2 linked regions of the Thiosocius teredinicola genome follow. The protein of the gene in region 1 binds, or shares a complex with, the protein of each later gene. Links are inferred from orthologs where the notes say so. Each region holds a gene or a part of one and is shown on either strand. Other genes may lie near its edges.

The links. Proteins that work in one complex are often made in the same cells at the same time.
Region 2: the proteins of dnaX (region 1) and B1781_RS10625 are in contact, whole or in part, in a cryo-EM structure (PDB 8GIZ), measured with the Escherichia coli proteins. The link is inferred for Thiosocius teredinicola from one-to-one orthologs.

Annotation. Positions count from the first base shown.
Region 1 is NZ_CP019936.1:1,602,781-1,610,403, reverse strand. The notes cover bases 1-2,872. They hold dnaX (DNA polymerase III subunit gamma/tau), read right to left. Parts: upstream 2,338-2,872; coding sequence 664-2,337; downstream 1-663. Other genes in these bases: B1781_RS07835 (hypothetical protein), read left to right, coding at 2,714-2,872; B1781_RS07850 (YbaB/EbfC family nucleoid-associated protein), read right to left, coding at 319-645; recR (recombination mediator RecR), read right to left, coding at 1-299. Outside these bases: more of B1781_RS07835, read left to right, coding at 2,873-3,334; B1781_RS07830 (glutathionylspermidine synthase family protein), read left to right, coding at 3,341-4,522; B1781_RS07825 (hypothetical protein), read right to left, coding at 4,533-5,048; B1781_RS07820 (4Fe-4S dicluster domain-containing protein), read left to right, coding at 5,303-6,418; B1781_RS07815 (FAD/NAD(P)-binding protein), read left to right, coding at 6,415-7,236; B1781_RS07810 (NADH-quinone oxidoreductase subunit B family protein), read left to right, coding at 7,236-7,623. UniProt on the Escherichia coli protein: Part of the beta sliding clamp loading complex, which hydrolyzes ATP to load the beta clamp onto primed DNA to form the DNA replication pre-initiation complex.
Region 2 is NZ_CP019936.1:2,203,839-2,209,213, reverse strand. Bases 1-3,000 are described here. They hold B1781_RS10625 (DNA polymerase III subunit delta'), read right to left. Parts: upstream 1,999-3,000; coding sequence 1,003-1,998; downstream 1-1,002. Other genes in these bases: mltG (endolytic transglycosylase MltG), read right to left, coding at 2,630-3,000; tmk (dTMP kinase), read right to left, coding at 1,995-2,633; B1781_RS10630 (PilZ domain-containing protein), read right to left, coding at 642-1,001; B1781_RS10635 (TatD family hydrolase), read right to left, coding at 1-632. Also shown: more of mltG, read right to left, coding at 3,001-3,625; pabC (aminodeoxychorismate lyase), read right to left, coding at 3,637-4,455; fabF (beta-ketoacyl-ACP synthase II), read right to left, coding at 4,490-5,375. UniProt on the Escherichia coli protein: Part of the beta sliding clamp loading complex, which hydrolyzes ATP to load the beta clamp onto primed DNA to form the DNA replication pre-initiation complex.

The sequences.
Region 1 (7,623 bases):
AACCCAGTCGCCTGTTCGAGCGCAACAACATCAGACGGATTCTCGACCACGCACAGCAGCTTGTCGTCGCGATCCGGGTTGCGGCACAGACTGCATTCTTCGTCTTCGGTCAGTGTTCTGCAGGTTCGGCAGTGACCGATCGACTGCACCGCCTCGCCGAGGATCGCGGCCAGCTTCGCACCCCCGGCACGGTCACGCTGCAAGATATGAAAAGCCATACGCTGCGCGGACTTAGGGCCGATTCCTGGTAAACAACGTAAACTTTCGATCAGCGCATCAAGCAGCGATTTATCTGCCATATCTTTTTAAGTCAAGTACTTAGAAAGGCAACTTCATACCCGGCGGCAGATTCAGCCCCGAAGTCACTCCCGACATACGTTCTTTGGTGTGCTCCTCGATGCGGTGCGTCGCATCGTTGCAGGCCGCGGCAACGAGATCTTCGAGCATCTCCTTGTCGTCTCCCATCAGGCTGTCGTCGATCTGCACGCGACGCACTTCGTGGCGACCGTTCATGGTCACCTTGACCATGCCACCACCCGCTTCGCCGGTGACTTCGGCATTCGCCAGTTCTTCCTGCGCCTTCTGCAGGTCGGCCTGCATCTTCTGCGCCTGGCGCATCAGGTTACCCATAGGTCCTTTCATCACAAAACCTCTCGCGTTGCGTTAATCCAGCTGCCGAACCGAATCCGGCACGACTTCGGCGTCAAATGTATCCTGCATGCCCAACACCAAGGGGTCGGCGGAGATGTCGGCCTCGGTGGCTTTCTGGCGCGCGACTTTCTCACGCGCGTCACGCTGGGCGGGGGTTTCCGCAGGCAGATCCCCCACCTCGAGCTGCAGCACGATCGGCTGGCCGACGGCTGATTCGACAGCCTCCTGCAGCCTGCGTTCGGCGAGACTGCCGATCATTCCGGCACCCGCGTTGTCCACCCGCAGGCAGAGCTGCTTGCCGTCCAGGCGGTCGAACGCACAGTTGTTGGCGAGCTGCGCGGCCATGCCTTTCAGGCCCAGTTTGAGCACGAAGCCGTGCCAGTCGGCCATGTCGCCGGCATCCAGCGAGACCTTCGCGCGCGGCGCCGCTTGCGATGGCTTTTCCATCGCCTGTTCAGACGGCTGTTCGGTGACGCCCGGTGCGACCGAAGCCGTCGCAGCGGCCGGGGCAGACGCGGGCGGTGCAGCTCGCGGCTGTCGCGTCGGTGAATTCGCAGGCTGCGCCCGCGCACCCGCTGCGCCATCCGCACCAACTCCGGCAGCGTCCGGCCGGAACGCCAGCATGCGCAGCAGAACCATCTCGAAACCGCTGCGCGCATCCGGCGCCAGCGGGAGATCGCGTTGTCCGACCAGCGCGATCTGGTAATACAACTGTATGTCTTCCGGCGGGATCGACTTGGCCAGGGTCCGCAAGCGCTCGGTATCGCCCCACCCGGCCTGTGCGGCCGACGGCACCTGCTGCAGCACGGCGATACGGTGCAACACGGTCAGCAGCTCGCGCAGCAACCCGCTGAAATCGGGCGCGTGTTCGGCTACCGCCTCGACCTCGGCCATCACGCCCTGCGCATCGCCGCGGTAGACGGCATCGACCATGCCGGGCAGACGCTCGGTCGCGACCACGCCGAGCATCGCGCGCACTTCGTCGCCCTTCACCGCGCCGCCACCGAACGCGATCGCCTGGTCGAGCAGGCTCAGTCCGTCGCGCATACTGCCGTCGGCCGCGCGCGCCAGCACCGCCAAGGCCGGCGCCTCGTAATCGACCTTTTCGGCGTCGAGGATATGCTTGAACTGTCCTTCGATCTGTTCGACGGGCAGACGCTTGAGATTGAACTGCAGGCAACGCGAAAGCACCGTAACCGGCACCTTCTGCGGGTCGGTCGTTGCCAGCAAAAACTTCACATGCGGCGGCGGTTCTTCGAGCGTCTTCAGCAAGGCATTGAAGCTGTGTCCGGAGAACATGTGCACCTCGTCGATCAGGTACACCTTGTAGCGTCCGCGAACCGGCGCATACGGCACGTTCTCGAGCAGCTCGCGGGTGTCATCCACGCCGGTCTTCGACGCGGCATCCACTTCGAGCAGATCGACAAAACGCCCCTCGTCTACTTCGCGGCACACACTGCACTCGCCGCACGGTGTCGCGCTCACGCCGGTCTCGCAGTTCAGCGATTTCGACAGAATGCGCGCCAGCGTTGTCTTACCGACCCCGCGGGTGCCGGTGAACAGATAGGCATGATGGAGGCGGTCGTTGTCGAGCGCGTTGCTCAAGGCGCGCACCACATGTTCCTGACCGACCATCTCGGCGAAACTGCGTGGGCGCCATTTTCTGGCGAGTACCTGGTAAGACATCCGGGCGATAACGAGATCCGACTGAAGGCTCGGCCAAGTCTAACCCAAGGCAACAGGCGACGACAGGAATCCGGCGACAGACGAGGGGGAAATGAAGGGCGGCGGCCCCGCCAGCGATTCCCGGCGCACAAATCAACTGCTGCGGCTGCTCCCTTCCGGGCCTGACCGGGTTCACAATCTATTGTCGCGGGAGACCAACGGGTCCGCCACTGAACCGCGAATTATGCCCGAATCGAGCCGTCGACGTAAGCACATCGTGCAATGCCGTCGATGCAGTGCGCGGTCGGCATTTCCCCAGGCATGCCGTGGGACGCTCAATACACAATCCCGTAAACTGTCGCGCCGAAACTCTCGATGCAGTACAGGACGATCACGCATGCGCCACATCAAGAAAGCCCTCTCCTATTCGATCGCCGGCAGCCTCGGCCTGACCGTGGTCGCCAGCCTGCACGGCTGCACCGATCAAGGGCCAACACCGCCGGCAGCCAGCGGCTTCGACGGCGCGAGCGGCGGGGTCGAGCAGACCTTCTTCCTCGTGATCGAACAGACCGGCGCGAACCCCGACACCTATAAACTGCTCGAAAAGCACCCGACCACCGGCCCGACACGCGCCATCCTGCGCCAACCCGATGGTACCGAACGCTTCCTGTCGGAAGACGAGCTCAAACGGATCGCTGCCGAAGAGGCTGCACGCGTCGAACAAGGCACATCACGACTCACCCAGGACCCGGCGATGCATTCGGGCGGCCTGTCACTTGGCGAGACACTGCTCGCCGCGGCAGCCGGGTCATTGATCGGCGGCATGCTGGCCAACCGCCTGGCTTCGAACAGCAACTTTCAGCGCACCCAACAGAGTTACGGCGGCGGCCGACCGACCGCAAGCATTTCGCAACCGGCCAACCGCCAGCAGACAGCCAGCTCCAAGCCGCGCAGCGGTTTCTTCGGCGGCAGCAGCGGCCGTTCCACCAATTCCGGCTTTGGCTCATTCGGCGGCTGACCCGCGATGGTGAAGATGCTGCCGATCGAACCGCTGAGCAAGGCGGTGATGGAAGATATCGGCCTGGTATGGCACACCGACCGCGATGGCAGCCCCTACGTCGACAGTACGCTGCTGCAGGTCAGCGAGGCCGAAGCCGAGGCCTACTACGATGCGGCCAACACCCTGTACGATATGTTCGTCGAAACCGCGCAGCATGTGATCGACGAACAGCGCTATCTCGAGCTGGGCATCCCGTCGAACCTGGTGCGTCAGATTGAAGAGAGTTGGGAGCGCGACGATCGTCATCTCTATGGGCGGTTCGATTTCGCCGGCGGCCTCGATGGCTTGCCGATCAAGCTGATCGAGTTCAACGCAGACACACCGACCAGCCTGTTCGAAACATCCATCGTGCAATGGGCCATGCTCAAAGCCAACGACATGGACGCGACACGGCAGTTCAACAATCTGCACGAGATGCTCAAGGAAAACTTCCGCCGCCTGATCACCGGCGATCACCCGCCTGATGAGTTCGCCGAGCGCTACGCCGGCCAAAAGATCCTGTTCTCCAGCGTCGGCGGCATGCCTGAAGATGAACGTACCGTGCGTTACCTGCAGCAGGTCGCGCACGACGCGGGTTTCTATACCGACTTCTGCTACATGCACGAAGCCGGCTTCAATGCCGAAGACGGCGTATTCAACAAGGACCAGCAGCTGGCCGACTACTGGTTCAAACTGTTCCCTTGGGAAGACATCGCCGCCGAGGAACTGGAACTCACCCGACTGCTGGACAAGGTCAGCAGACATGGCCGTACACGCATCCTGAACCCGGCCTACACCCTGCTGTTTCAGAGCAAAGGCATACTCAAGCTGATGTTCGACGCCTTTCCGGATTCACCCTATCTATTACGCACCGATTTCGAACCGCTGTCGGGCACACCACAGGTCTGCAAAAAACTGTTCGGCCGAGAAGGCGCCAACCTGCAACTGATCGACGCGCACGGCAAGCTGATCGCCGAGACCGATGGACCGTATGCGCACCACAAGGCGATCTACCAAGAACGCGCCGAGTTTGCGCAGGATCCTGCCGGACAGAATTACCAGGCAGGCGTGTTCTATGCCTGGGAGGCGTGCGGACTGGGCTTTCGTCGTGGCGGCGACGTACTCAACGACACCAGCAAGTTCGTCGGTCACATCATCGAAGGGTGATGCGCTCGGCTCAGCAGTTGTAGCGGCAGACGTTCATGCCGAGGTATTGATTGTAGGCCTCGCCTGAGCGTAACCAGTTAAGCACCTGTGGCGCGACGTCGCCGTGCTGTCGGTTCATTTCAAGAAATGCCCCATAACGGTGGCGGGCACTGGTCGCCGGCTCGGCAACCACCGTGCCGCCGTCAACGAACAGGCTGAATGGCGGCAGCGCCCCGGACGGTGCAGCAAATGCCTCAGCGCCGAACAAGCCGAACAACGCCTCGACCTGTCGGTTGAAGCCATTGCGCGACAGCGGATGCGCGCGATAGTAGGTCGCGACCAGGTCTTCTGCCTGATCCTTCAACCACTGCAACACATCGGCCTTATCCCCTTCAGGCAGGCGCTCGACGATCACGTCGTCGGCATCGCGGTTGCCCCATACAAGACGCTCGTCGTCGACCAGGCGTAGCGCCAGCTGTGGATCCGCCTGAGCCAACAGCTCGCTACCGCTCGCATCCAGCAACGCGATGAAGTCGGGTGTATCCATGTGCATGAACTCCGTTGACCATGCACCGCATTGTGGCACGGCCTCGGCAAATCAAAAATTTCATCAATCATCAGGATATCAACGACACGTATGAGTCGCGTAAGGCATTGACCCAAGAGGCATAGCTATCGGTCTTAATCGACGACAAATCCAATGCACATCAAACAATCGACAACTTTAGCTCTCGTTCCCGGCAGACTGAGCTAACCTGACTAAGCGGAGAAGCCAGTCATGCCCCAGTCATGCCGAAGACGATGAACGATTCTCTGTTCCTCCCACGCGATGCGTTGCAGACGCTGATCGAGCAGCTGAAGTCAGACGGCTTCCGCGTGATCGGCCCCTGTGTGCACGACGACACCATTCAGTACCGCGACCTAGCCGACAGTGCGACCTTGCCGTTCGGCTGGACCGACGACCAGGCCCCAGGCAACTATCGATTAACGCAGGTCGATTCGCCGCGCGCCTTCGCCTGGGCGACGGGGGCACAGGCGCTCAAGCCCTACCTGTTCAAACCGCGTGAAACACTGTGGCGCGCGCAACGGGACGCCGCGGGAAAACTCACGTTCAGCAGTGAGCAGATCGAAGATCAGCCGCTCGCCTTCATCGGCGTGCGCGCCTGCGACATCGCGGCATTGAAGCTGCACGACAAACACTTTCTCGACGGCGTGAAAGACAGCAACTACGCTGCGCGCCGCGCTGGACTGTTCATCGTCGCAGTGCACTGCGCCTACCCTGCCGATACCTGTTTTTGTGCCTCCACCGGTGACGGTCCGGCCGCCGCCGATGGATTCGACCTGGCGCTGAACGAGCTCGAAGACGGTTACCTGGTCGAAGTCGGCAGCGAGCGTGGCAAAGCCATCGCGGCGCGATTGCCGCTCGCGGCGGCAAGCAGCGACCTGCAACACCAAGGCGCGCAGGCCGTCGCTGAAGCGGCCAAACGTCAACACCGGCAACTGCCCTCGGGCAATCTGCAAAAACCCCTGTTCGAGCGCCTGCACCATCCACGTTGGGATCAGGTTGCAGCACGCTGCCTGTCGTGCGGCAACTGCACGAGCGTCTGCCCGACCTGTTTCTGCAACGCGCAAATCGATGCACCGGCACTCGGCGGCGAAGTCACCGAACACCTGCGCGAGTGGGACTCGTGCTTTACCGAAGGCCACAGCTATTTGCACGGCTTTATGGTGCGCCCCGAAACCGGTCACCGTTATCGCCAATGGTTGACGCACAAACTCGGCAGTTGGCACGAACAGTACGGTCGCAGCGGTTGTGTCGGCTGTGGTCGCTGCATCACCTGGTGCCCGGTCGGCATCGATCTGACCGAAGAGGCCAACGTGCTGTGCAACAGCGCCGCCGGGGAGTCGCCGCAATGAACGCCTACCTGCCACGCGAGGCCGAGGTCGTCGAGCGTATCGAAGAATCGCCGAACACCTTCACACTGCAACTCAAACTGACCGACGATGCGCCATACAGCTTCGAACCCGGACAGTTCAACATGCTGTATCTCTACGGTGTCGGCGAGGTACCGATCTCGATCGTCGCCGAGGCCGACAAAGAGCGCGTGCTGACACACACTATCCGTGCCCTCGGCCGTGTGACCAACGGCCTGGCCGCGCTGCGCAAAGGCGACCGCATCGGTCTGCGCGGCCCCTATGGCCACGGCTGGCCGATGCGTGCAGCCGAAGGGCGCGACGTGGTGATCGTGACCGGCGGACTCGGCTGTGCACCGTCGGTCTCGATCATTCACCACATACTCGAACATCGCGAACGCTACGGGCACCTGAGCATCCTGCAGGGCGTCAAACACACCGATGATCTTATCTGGCGTGAACAGTACGACCGCTGGGAGGCCATGCCCGACGTCCGTGTGCTGCTGGCGGCCGATATCGGCTCTCCCGATTGGCGTGGGCATGTCGGCCTGGTCACTGCCTTGTTCGACAAACTCACGCTGGAGCCCCGCAAAACCATCGCCATGTTGTGCGGCCCCGAGATCATGATGCACGCCTCGGCCGACCTGCTGCACACCCGCGGCATCCCGGCTGATGCGATCTATCTCAGCATGGAGCGCAATATGCAGTGCGGGATCGGTCATTGTGGCCACTGCCAGATCGGCAGCCAGTTCGTGTGCCGCGACGGCCCAGTGTTCGTCTGGCCGCAGGTGCGCGAACTGCTCGGCGTAAGGGGGTACTGATGGCACTACCACGCATCGCGGTACACAAGTTTTCATCGTGCGACGGCTGCCAACTGGCGTTCCTGAATGCCGGTGAAGACTTGCTCAAGCTCGCCGGCCTGGTCGACATACGTCACTTTCTCGAGGCCGGCATGAGCGAAGAAGACGCCGATGTCGATATCGCCTTCGTCGAGGGCAGCGTGTCGACGCCCGACGAGATCGAGCGCATCCGCAAGGTGCGCGAACACAGTCGCTATGTCGTCTCCATCGGCGCCTGCTCCACCGCCGGCGGTCTGCAGGCACTGCGCAATCTCGACGGCAGTCACGAAGCATGGAAGCAGGCAGTCTACGCACAGCCGGAATACATCACCACGCTCGATCGTGCAGAACCCGCCAGCGAGCACATCA
Region 2 (5,375 bases), 600 kb from region 1 along the record:
GGCGCAAGATAAGGCGAATCGGTCTCGATCAACAGGCGGTCCAGCGGCACCTGGGCTGCAACTTCTCGCAGTTCCTCGGCATTCTTGAAGGTTACAATGCCGGAAAAAGAGATATAGAAGTTCAGATCCAGCGCGGCCTTTGCCATTTCCCAGGTCTCGGTGAAACAGTGCATGACGCCGCCGACGTCCTGGGCCTGCTCCTCGCGCAGGATCGCAATCGTATCCTCGCGCGCGTCGCGGGTGTGGATGATCAGCGGCTTGCGTGCCTCACGCGCCGCGCGAATGTGCGTGCGGAAGCGCTCGCGCTGCCAGTCCAGATCACCTTCGGTACGGAAATAGTCGAGACCGGTCTCGCCGATCGCGACGTTCTTCGGATGCCTGGCCAATGCGACCAGTTCGTCGACATCCGGTTCGCGCCGGTCAAAATCGTTCGGGTGAACGCCGACCGAGACCGAGACATCGTCGTATTTCTCGACCAGCGACAGCATCGCCGGATACGACTCGAGATCGATCGATACGCACAACATATGCGAAACACCCGCGTCGCGGGTGCATTGAATCAGTTTGGAGAAATCGCCGTCATACGGCGCAAGATCCACCCGGTCGAGGTGGCAGTGTGAGTCAACCAGCATTGCAAGGCGTTACATCGTGTGCGTGGGCTTATCCGATTGTAACGCACCTGCGAGATAACCTTCGATCTTGTTGCGGGCCATGCCGCCGTCCTGGTCACTGAACTGCACACCGATGCCGGCCGCACGGTTGCCTTCTGCACCCACCGGGGTGATCCAGATAATCCGGCCTGCCACCGGCAGGCGCTCGGCCTCTTCCATCAGGCTCAGCAGCATGAACACCTCGTCACCAATGTTGTACTTCTTGGTGGTCGGGATGAACAATCCGCCGTTCTTGACGAACTGCATGTAAGCCGCATACAGCGCATTCTTATCTTTGATCGTCAGTGACAATATTCCCTGACGTGCGCGCGGTAGATTCGGCACCGACATGTCATTGGCCTCCAGGACGCGTTATCTGCAGCCAGCGGTTTACCAAGTGTTCCAGCTGCATCTGCTCATTCAAATTGTTCGACGCGGCGCGTTCGAGCGCCAGCAGGTCGTCGTTAAACCCGAACAATAATCCTAAGTCGATGCCCTGACAAAGGCTATGCAGTTGACGGTGCAGTGTCGGATGGAACAAACGGATGCCTTCCGACCCCATGCCCAGGCGAATCAGATCGCTGATACAACGCTTAAGACTATCGATCAACAGGGTTAGCGGCCGTTTTTGCCAATCTTCAACGATTTGCAGGGGATGGCTTTTGCGCGCCCGCAGTGCCGCGAGTTCGCCGCACAGCTGCTCGCCCTGCCCCAGCCAGTCTTCTTCGGCGGCCTGCAGGGCCCGGACGGGCGCACCGCCGCTGATGGCGAGCAAGCCATCGACCGCGCCGGCATCGAGCCGCTCACCAAGCCACGCCGTCGCCATGGCGGCATCCGGGGTACGAAACGCCAGGGTCTGGCAACGACTGCGGATCGTCGCCGGCAGGCGGTGCGGCGACGAGCTGACCAGGATCAGCAGCGAGCGCGACACCGGCTCTTCCAGCGTTTTTAGCAGCGCATTGGCCGCGGCGCGGTTCATCGCCTCGGCCGGATCGATCGTGAACACCCGATAGCCGCCGTCCTGGGCCGCCAAAACGCTCTTCGAAGACAATTCGCGGATCGCACCAATCTTGATCATTTTGCCCGCCTCTTCCGGGGCAATCAGGTGCTGATCGGGATGACTGCTCGCGCTCGCCTGGCGACACGCCGAACACCGTCCACAGGCGTCGCCGGCGTCATCAGGATGCGTACATACCAGGGCATTGCTCAGACGCCTGGCGAATGCCGCTTTGCCCAGCCCGGCGGCACCGGACAGCAAAATGGCGTGCGGCAGGCGCCCGTTGCGGCGAGCCGCTGCCAGCTGCTGCCATTGGACATCGTGCCAGGGAAAGACTTGCGCACTCGTCATGAGGCCGAATCTGCGAAGAACGCGTCGATAACCGACGCGATCTGAGCGGTCACGTCCGCCAACGGTTTCGCGGCGTCGATAACCCGGAAACGCTGCGGCTGGTCTGCCGCCATCGCCAGGTAGCCTTGCCGGACGCGTTCAAAAAAAGCCAATGCCTGGCTCTCGAACCGATCCGGCGCCGAGCGTTTGCCCGCCCTTTCCAGCCCCACCTCAACCGGCAGGTCCATCAGGATCGTCAGGTCCGGCCGCCGCTCGCCCTGCACCCAGTTTTCCAGCGCCGCGATTCGCTGCAGATCGATACCGCGCCCATACCCCTGGTAGGCATAGGTCGCATCCGTGAATCGATCGCACAGCACCCAGCTACCCGACGTCAGCGCCGGCTCGATCTTGGCATGCAGATGTTCCGCGCGCGCCGCGAACATCAGCAGCAATTCGGTATCGTCGGCCATCCCGTCGTGGCGGTGACCCAGCAACAACGTACGCAGGTCTTCACCGAGCGGCGTTCCGCCCGGCTCTCGCGTTACCAGCAGATCACGGCCCCTGTCACGGATCTTCTGCTCGATCAGTCCGAGACAGGTCGTCTTGCCGGCGCCCTCGACGCCCTCGACGGTGATGAACACGGCATCGTCACTCATCGTTTCAACTGGTATCTGCGGACCGCCGCGTTGTGCGCCCGCAGCGTCGCCGAGAACACATGGCTGCCGTCGCCCTTGGAGACGAAATACAAGTCTTTGCCATCGGCGGGATTGACCGCTGCTCGCAGTGCACCGCGGCCCGGCATGCAGATCGGCGTCGGCGGCAAACCGGCACGCACATAGGTGTTGTACGGCGTATCCTGCTTCAGATCGCGGCGACGCAGATTGCCATCGAAACTCTCGCCAATGCCATAGATCACGGTCGGATCCGTCTGCAACAGCATCCCCTTGTGCAGCCGTCGCGTGAATACCCCGGCGATCTGCGCTCGCTCACCGGCCTGGCCGGTTTCCTTCTCGACGATCGAGGCCAGAATTAACGCGTCATACGGTTTCTGCAGTGGGATGCCCTCGGCCCGTTCGGCCCAAGCCGCCTCGAGTTCCTGATCCATCTTGCGCTGGGCACGTTGCAGGAACTCCAAGTCGGTCATTCCGCGGTTGAAGTGATAGGTGTCTGGAAAGAACCGGCCTTCGGGATGCTCACCCGGCAGCCCGAGCTTTTCCATCAGGGCCGCATCATCGACCCCATCAAGGGTATGTTTGAGGGCTTCGTGACCGGCCACCGCGGCACGTACCTGGCGGATGTTCCAACCCTCGAGCAATGTCAGCGTATAGTCGACCGCCGAGCCTGAAACGAACAGCGCCAACAGGGTATCCGGCACCAGGTCGCCGGTCAGGCGGTATTCGCCGGCGCGGATCCGCTTCGCCTGTCCGGTATAGCGCCCGTACCACTGCAGGTACATGCCGTTCTGGATATATCCCGCCTCTTCGAGGTCCTTGGCGATCGTGGCCAGCGATGCACCGCGGCGCACCTCGTAGATCACGCTGCCGTCCGCAATCGCCAATGGTGTCGAACGGAAGCTGTCGTATTCCATCCATGCCCAGCCCCCGCCGATACTGACGACCAGAACCAGCAGTCCCAACAATCTACTCAAACCCAACTCTCCTACGACGCATGGCAGCTGCGCCGGACTTCGCTGAATACAGCATGCGTTTCGACCGTCGACGGATAGACCCAATCACCGACTCGCGCAGCACGAACCGCACCGATCAACGAATTGGTGAAGTACACCGCGTCGGCCCGCTCAACATCGGCCATGGTCACCGATCCGATCCGGATGTCGACACGCAGACGTTTCGCCGTCGCGAGAACCAACTGCCGCACCACGCCGTCGATGCCCGCACCGCCGATCTCCGGCGTCACCAAACGTCCGTCGGTGTGCAGAAACAGATTGGACATGGTGCCACAAACCACGCGCCCATCCTGCCCGAGCATCAATCCCTCTTGGAACAGCGGGTCGTCGCTCTCATTTCTCGCGATGACCTGATCGAGACGGTTCAGGTGCTTGATCCCGGCAAGCACCGGGTTCTCACTTAGCCGATGATCACAAACCCGAACCGCCCAGTCTCCCGGTGCTTGGGCATAAGGCCATGTTGAGAGGCTGACAATACGCTGCGGCACAAGCGGATGCGGCCGCGCGTAACCGCGCTGCGAATGCCCGGCTGTCCAGTAGACTTTCAATACCGCGCGCTGTTGCCCGGCAGCGAGTTGCTGGGCATCGTTGAGCAGGGCGTCAATTTCGGGGCGAGGAAGATTCAGACGGTCGCAACCGAGCAGCAAACGCTGCATATGTGCGTCCCACAGGCAGGGACTACCGTCGACGACAGCGATGGTCTCGAACAGACCATCGCCAAACTGAAAGGCACGTTCGCTGAGCCACTCGGCATCAAGCGGTTGACCGTCTACAAGAACCGCATCAACCATCGAACACCGATCCCGTCAGCACCGGGATGTACGGTCAGTCGCTGAACTTGCGGAACACCAGAGTGCCATTGGTACCGCCGAAACCGAACGAGTTCGAGATCGCGACATCGATCTTCGCTTCGCGTGCCGTATGCGGCACGTAGTCCAGATCACACTGTTCATCGGGATTGTCGAGGTTGATCGTCGGCGGCATCACCTGATCACGCAGTGCGAGCACCGTGAACAGCGCCTCTGCACCACCAGCAGCACCCAGCATATGACCGGTCATCGACTTGGTCGAGCTGACGGCCAGCGTCTTGGCATGATCACCGAACGCCAGTTTGACCGCCATGGTTTCGGCGACGTCGCCGGCCGGGGTCGAGGTGCCGTGGGCGTTGATGTAGTCGACCTGGTCCATGTTCAAACCGGCATCTTCAAGCGCCAGCCGCATGCAATCAGCTGCACCTTCGCCACCCGGCGACGGTGAGGTCATGTGGAAGGCATCAGAGTTCATTGCCGATCCGGCCAACTCGGCATAGATGCGTGCGCCGCGGGCCTTGGCATGTTCTAGTTCCTCGAGCATCAGCACACCGGCGCCGTCACTCAACACGAAGCCGTCACGATCCTTGTCCCACGGGCGACTTGCCGCCTGTGGATCGTCGTTGCGTGTCGACAGCGCACGCGCCGCGGCGAAGCCACCCAACCCGGTCGGTGAAGTCGCCATCTCGGCGCCACCGGCCACCATCATGTCGACCGTGCCGTACTGGATCATACGCATGGCATCGCCGATGTTGTGCGCGCCCGTGCTACAGGCAGACACGATCGAGTAGTTCGGGCCTTTCAGGCCATACATGATCGACAGGTTGCCGGCGACCATGTTGATGATGTTCGACGGCACGAAGAACGGCGAGATCTTGCGCGGTCCACCCTTGAGGTAGGCG